2 regions of the Variovorax sp. GW460-12-1-14-LB1 genome follow, and region 1 is predicted to be linked to the other one. Evidence: riboswitches for the same ligand, from Rfam matches in the RefSeq annotation. Region 1 holds a riboswitch; the other holds the start of a gene.
The links. A riboswitch is a leader RNA that binds a small molecule or an ion and turns the genes downstream of it on or off. The one in region 1 is predicted to bind glycine.
Positions count from the first base shown of each region.

Region 2: it holds a riboswitch for glycine, as region 1 does, so the genes downstream of both, AC07Y4_RS09850 (D-amino acid dehydrogenase) here and gcvT (glycine cleavage system aminomethyltransferase GcvT) in region 1, are expected to answer to the same signal.

Region 1 is NZ_JBWKYF010000024.1:57,571-60,940, reverse strand. It holds gene AC07Y4_RS14705 (MFS transporter) at 1-107, shown strand, start outside; gene AC07Y4_RS14700 (L,D-transpeptidase Cds6 family protein) at 352-825, shown strand; gene AC07Y4_RS14695 (hypothetical protein) at 922-1,458, shown strand; glycine riboswitch at 1,490-1,580, shown strand; glycine riboswitch at 1,593-1,697, shown strand; gene gcvT (glycine cleavage system aminomethyltransferase GcvT) at 1,745-2,926, shown strand; gene gcvH (glycine cleavage system protein GcvH) at 2,998-3,369, shown strand.
Region 2 is NZ_JBWKYF010000014.1:30,331-33,700, forward strand. It holds gene AC07Y4_RS09845 (RtcB family protein) at 1-264, shown strand, start outside; gene AC07Y4_RS09850 (D-amino acid dehydrogenase) at 284-1,591, opposite strand; glycine riboswitch at 1,683-1,789, opposite strand; glycine riboswitch at 1,834-1,924, opposite strand; gene rfbB (dTDP-glucose 4,6-dehydratase) at 2,043-3,122, shown strand; gene rfbD (dTDP-4-dehydrorhamnose reductase) at 3,119-3,370, shown strand, end outside.

The DNA of each region.
Region 1 (3,370 bases):
TGACGCTCACGGTGGTGTTGTGCGTGCTGTGCGTGGCGACCGTGCTGGCCTTGCGGCTGCGCAACCGCACGGTGCAGGTGATGGCGGGCGAGGCTGCGGCGGCCTGAGCTCTGCCCCGCGCACCCGGTGCACAGGGCACTGGGTGCTTCCCGCAGCGAAATCAAGGAGGAGCCGAAGGCGGGGGACATTCGCGAAGGGAAGTACCCGGTGTCCTGTGCACGCGCCCTGAACCGCAGAACCACCGATTTCCGCAGTCGATTCGACGCCGCACGCGCCCTCTTTCACTGCCAGAATCGACGCAAGCTTCGACGTCGAGCCTGACAGACAAGAAGAAGGAAAGAGAAGGACGCCATGCACCGAATCGTCGCCCAGGGCAGCAGCCTTGTCGCTGCCGGCTTGCTGGCCACCGCCGGTATCGCGGCCACGCCGGCCGCCGCGCCCGTTGCAGCCGTTGCGCCAGCAGCCGCCCCCGCCAATCCCGTCACCCACCTCGCCGAAGTGGAAACCGCCGTGCGCGCCTGGGCCGCCGCCTGGTCCGCGCGCGACGTCGAGCGCTACCTCGCCGCCTACGCGAGCGACTTCACCCCCGCGCGCGGCCAGACCCGCGAGCGCTGGGAGGCCGACCGGCGCGCCCGCATCACGGGCAAGTCGCGCATCAGCGTGGGCATCGAGGGGCTGGTGATCAGCGTCCAGGGCACCTCGGCCAGCGCGCAGTTCCGGCAGGTCTACAGCGCCGACGCGCTCACCGAGACCGACCGCAAGACGCTCGAGCTGCAGCGCGTGGGCCCGCGCTGGCTGATCCGCAAGGAGAGCGCGGGCAACTGACGCGCACCGCCTTGTCCCTGTAAGGCAAATGGTTCACGAAGATGTCACCACTTGCAACGATGCTGCAGCCTTCGACCTCCGAAAGCTGTGGCCGCCATGTTCCCCACCAAGACCGAGAAGGCACGCGACGAACTCCAGGCCGGGCAGCGCACGCTCAGCCAGCGTGAACGCGCCCTGCTGCTCATGGCCGACGGCCGGCGCTCGCTGACCGACTTCAGCCCGCTGTTCCCCAGCCGCGTCGAGGCCGAGCAGGCGATCCAGGGGCTGATGCAGCGCGGCTACCTGCAGGTCGCGCGCCCGGTCGCGCCGCCTCCTGCACCGGCCCCCACGCCCGTCCCCGCCGCCGAGCCGATCCAGGTCGCCACCTCGGCCGACAGCTTCGACGGCAAGCGCTCGCTGGCCACCACGCGCATGTTCCTGTTCGACATCTGCGAGCGCATGTTCGTGCGCCGCGACCCGCGCTTCGCCAACCAGATGCGCGACGCCCTGCGCGAGGCCCGTGACCGCGAGGCCATGCTGACCATCGCCGCACTGATGCTCTCCGAGATCGAGAAGGCCGCCGGCCCCGAGCGCGCCGACTCGCTGCGCGAGCGCATCGACAAGCTGCTGCCGCCGGCGGAAACCGTGCACTGAGCTGCCAGCCCCGGCCCCGCGATCCACTACACTCGCCGGGTCAGGAGAGAGCCCCGCGCGACGGGGCCGCCGAAGGCGCAGGGGTTCCCCGAACGCTCAGGCAAAAGGACTGACAAGACGCCGGCAACCACCGGCGTTTCCTTGCTGGAGAGAGGCCGTGGCATTGCATGCGGCCCACCGAAGGAGCAAACCCCGATCGTGGGGCGAATCTCTCAGGTAAAGCGGACAGCAGGGGTGGCCCGTGGCGTTGCAGCCATGGATTTCGACTGCCCCTTTGGAGTGCCCCGTGGCCGCTTCCTCCGCTTCCGCTTCTTCGGATACTCAACTTCTCAAGACCCCGCTGTACGACCTCCACGTCGAGTTGGGCGCCCGCATGGTGCCCTTCGCCGGCTATTCGATGCCGGTCCAGTACCCCGCCGGCCTCATGGCCGAGCACAAGCACACGCGCGATGCGGCCGGCCTGTTCGACATCTCGCACATGGGCCAGCTGCGCCTGGTCGGCCCCGATGCCGCCGCCGCCTTCGAAACCCTGATGCCCGTCGATGTGGTCGATCTGCCCGCCGGCAAGCAGCGCTACGGCCTGCTGCTGAACGACGAGGGCGGCATCCTCGACGACCTGATGTTCTTCAACGAAGGCAATGGCTCGCTCTTCGTGATCGTGAACGGCGCCTGCAAAGTGGCCGACATCGCCCACATCCAGGACAAGATCGGCGCGCGCTGCCAGGTGCAGCCCCTGCCCGACCACGCCCTGCTGGCACTGCAAGGTCCGCAGGCTGCGGCCACGCTGGCGCGCCTGTCGCCCGGCATCGAGCGCTTCGTGTTCATGACCGGCGGCGCGGTGCAGATCGGCGGCATCGCCGCCTTCGTCACCCGCAGCGGCTACACCGGCGAAGACGGCTTCGAGATCTCGGTGGCCGCAAAAGACGCCGACGCCCTCGCCCGCCTGCTGCTCGCACAGCCCGAGGTGAAGCCCGTCGGCCTGGGCGCGCGCAACTCGCTGCGGCTCGAAGCCGGCCTGTGCCTGTACGGCAACGACATCGACACCACCACCACCCCGGTCGAAGCCTCGCTCAACTGGGCCATCCAGAAGGTGCGCCGCGCGGGCGGTGCGCGCGAAGGCGGCTTCCCGGGCGCGGCCAAGGTGCTGGCCCAGCTGGCCGCCGTCGCCTCGGGCGCGGCCGGCCACACCGACCACAAGACGCTCACGCGCAAACGCGTCGGCCTCGTGGCGCTCGAACGCATTCCGGTGCGCGACGGCACGCTGCTGCAGTCGCTCGAAGGCCACGACATCGGCACCGTCACCAGCGGCCTGCTCGGCCCCACGGCCGACCGCTGCGTGGCCATGGGCTACGTGGCCGCCGCCTTCGCCGAGCCCGGCACGCGCGTGCAGGCCATCGTGCGCGGCAAGCCGGTGCCGATGGAGGTGTCGACGATGCCTTTCGTGCCGACGCGCTACTACCGCGGCTGACCGACACTGAACCCCGCAGACCCGGCTAGGCTCTGCATCCCGATTCCATTTTTTCCACGAGGAGTTTTTTCATGAGCATCAAATACACCAAGGACCACGAATGGGTGGCGGCCGAAGGCGGCGCCGCCACCGTCGGCATCACCGTGCATGCGCAGGACGCGCTGGGCGATGTGGTGTTCGTCGACCTGCCTGAAGTGGGCAAGACCTTCGCGCAGGGCGAGGTCGCCGGTGTGGTCGAGTCGGTGAAGGCCGCCGCCGATGTGTTCATGCCCGTGTCGGGCGAGATCACCGAAGTGAACGAAGCGCTGCGCGCCGACCCGTCGCTGGCCAACAGCGACCCGCTGGCCGCCGGCTGGTTCTTCAAGGTCAAGCTGAGCGAGCCCGCGCAGCTCGACGCCCTGCTCGACGCCGCCAGCTACGACAAGTTCGCCGCCGAATCCTGAT
Region 2 (3,370 bases), on a different contig from region 1:
ACCGGGCTGGGGCATGAAGACTGGCTGTGGTCGTGCAGCCATGGTGCCGGCCGGCGCATGCGTCGGCAGGAGGTGCGCGCGATGCGGCCTGCACCCGGCGGCGCGGAAGCCAGCTGGCAGTGCGTGACCTTGCGCGAGGAGCGCCGCATCGAAGAGGCGCCGCAGGCCTACAAGCCGATCGGCGCGGTGATCGAGGCGCAGGAAAGCGCGGGGCTCATCCGCTGCGCCGTGCGGCTCAAGCCCTGGGTCACGTTCAAGGCGTGACCCGAGGGCGCGTGTCGTGTCAGCCCAGTGCGGGCTGCACGGCGCGTGGCGCGGGCGCCGGCATGCCGGCGAACGCGAAGTCGACCTCGGGCGCCAGCCCGCTCACGATGCGCGCGATCGACTTGCCCGAGCCGCAGGCGTGCGTCCAGCCGAGCGTGCCGTGGCCGGTGTTGAGGAACAGGTTCGGCAACTTGGTCTTGCCGATCAACGGCACGTTGCTCGGCGTGGCCGGGCGCAGGCCGGTCCAGAACTGCGCGCGCTCGGTGTCGCCGGCGCCGGGGAAGAGTTCTTCGACGCGCCGCACGATGGCTTCGCAGCGCACGCGGTTCAGGTCGCGGTCGTAGCCGTTGAGCTCGGCCGTGCCGGCGATGCGCAGGCGGTCGCCCGACTCGGAGGTGTAGCGCGAGAACACCAGCTTGTATTCGTCGTCGGTCAGCGAGACCTGATGCGCCTTCGATGCGTCCTTGACGGGGAGCGTCACCGAGTAGCCCTTGGCGGGGTAGATCGGCAGGCGGATGCCCAGCGGCGCGGCGTACAACGGACTCAGCGAACCCATCGCGAGCACGAAGGCATCGCCGCGGATGCGCTGGAAGCGGCCTTCGTTGTCGGTCGCCTCGACGTGGTCGATGCTGCCGCCGGCTTCGCGCAGCGCGGTCACCGTGTGGCTCATGAGGAACTTCACGCCGGCCGCCTCGGCCAGCTTCACGAGCTCGCGCGCGAAGCGGTTGGCGTCGCCCGATTCGTCTTCGGCGGTGTAGGTGGCGCCAGCGAGTTGGGGGCGGATGTGGGCGAGGGCGGGTTCGATCCTGATGGCCTCGTCGGCCGAGATGACCAGCCGCTCGCAGCCCAGGGCACGCATCTGCTCGGCGGGCGCGAGGGCGCCGTCGAATTCTTTTTGCGTTGTGTAGAAGTGCAGGATGCCTTGCGTGCGCTGGTCATAGTTCAGGCCGGTGTCTCGACGCAATTGCTGCAACATTTCCCGGCTGTATGTACCGAGACGAACGATCTGTTCGATGTTGTGGCGGGTGCGGGCGGGGGTGCATTCGCGCAAAAACTGCAGGCCCCAGAGCCACTGGCGCATGTCGGCGCGGATGCGGAACAGCAGCGGCGCATCTTCCTTGCCGAGCCATTGCAGCACCTTCAGCGGCGCGCTCGGATTGGCCCACGGCTCGGCATGGCTGACCGAGATCTGGCCGCCGTTGGCGAAGCTGGTTTCGGCGGCCGGGGTGGCCTGCCGGTCGATCACGGTCACCTCGTGGCCGAGTTGCTGGAGGTAATAGGCCGAAGTCACGCCGAGCAGGCCGGCGCCAAGAACGATCACACGCATTGCAAGTACCTTTGAGTTTGCAGCGCTTGAACGGCGGGCGTGGAGTGCTATTGAAAAAATAGCAAGCAACCGGACGACCGATGTCCAAGTTGCCGCTCCCCCTGTCCTCGGTACCTGAGAGATTCACCCTGCTGCACCCGCAGCGGGTTTGCTCCTTCGGTGCGCCACATGGCGTGGCGGCTCTCCAGACGGCTGTATCGATGAGTGCAGTACTGACCCCTTGCCGAAGTTCCTGGGCGTTGCCTGGAATTTCGTCGGGCCGACCTGAGCGTTTATGGGAGTTTGCGCCTTCGGTAGGGCCTCCGTGGAGGCCCGCTCTCCTGCAATTGTTGGCGATTGTAGGCGGGCCCCGCAAGCCGGCCAAGCCCTGTACATCGGCACTTCACACCGATGGGATAATTGAATGTTGATTTTTGGTAAAGCAAACTTTTTTCTACATGCAGGGGACTCCATGATCCTGGTTACCGGCGGCGCAGGCTTCATTGGCGCCAATTTCGTGCTCGACTGGATCGCGCAGGGCAACGAGCCCGTCGTGAACCTCGACAAGCTGACCTACGCGGGCAACCTGGAGACCCTGGCGTCGCTCAAGGGCAACGCGAACCATGTCTTCGTGCAGGGCGACATCGGCGACAGCGCGCTGCTCGATCGCCTGCTGGCCGAGCACAAACCCCGTGCCGTCGTGAACTTTGCCGCGGAATCGCACGTGGATCGTTCGATCCACGGTCCGGAAGACTTCGTGCAGACCAACGTGCTCGGCACCTTCCGCCTGCTCGAATCGGTGCGCGGCTACTGGAACGCCCTGCCGGCCGACCAGAAGGCGGCCTTCCGCTTCCTGCATGTGTCGACCGACGAGGTCTACGGCTCGCTCTCCAAGACCGACCCGGCCTTCACCGAAGAGAACAAGTACGAGCCCAACAGCCCGTACTCGGCCAGCAAGGCCGCGAGCGACCACCTCGTGCGCGCCTGGCACCACACCTACGGCCTGCCGGTGGTCACCACCAACTGCTCGAACAACTACGGCCCGTTCCACTTCCCCGAGAAGCTGATCCCGCTGATGATCGTCAACGCACTGGCCGGCAAGAACCTGCCCGTGTACGGCGACGGCATGCAGGTGCGCGACTGGCTCTACGTGAAGGACCACTGCAGCGCCATCCGCCGCGTGCTCGAGGCCGGCAAGCTCGGCGAGACCTACAACGTCGGCGGCTGGAACGAGAAGCCCAACATCGAGATCGTCAACACCGTGTGCGCGCTGCTCGACGAACTGAGCCCCCGCGCCGACGGCAAGCCGTACAAGGAACAGATCACCTACGTCACGGACCGCCCGGGCCACGACCGCCGCTACGCCATCGATGCACGCAAGCTCGAGCGCGAACTCGGCTGGAAGCCCGCCGAGACCTTCGATACCGGCATCCGCAAGACCGTCCAGTGGTACCTCGCCAACGGCGAGTGGGTGCGCAACGTGCAAAGTGGCGCCTACCGCGAATGGGTCGAGAAGCAGTACGACGCCGCACCTGCAAAGGCTTCCGCATGAAGTTGCTGCTGCTCGGCAAGGGTGGACAGGTCGGCTGGGAGTTGCAGCGCAGCCTCGCGCCGCTCGGCGAACTGGTCGCCCTGGACTTCGACAGCACCGACTTCCACGCCGACTTCAGCCGTCCCGAGCAGCTGGCTGCAACCGTGCTGGCTGTGCGCCCCGACGTCATCGTCAATGCCGCCGCGCACACCGCCGTCGACAAGGCCGAGAGCGAGCCCGACTTCGCGCGCAAGCTCAACGCCACCTCG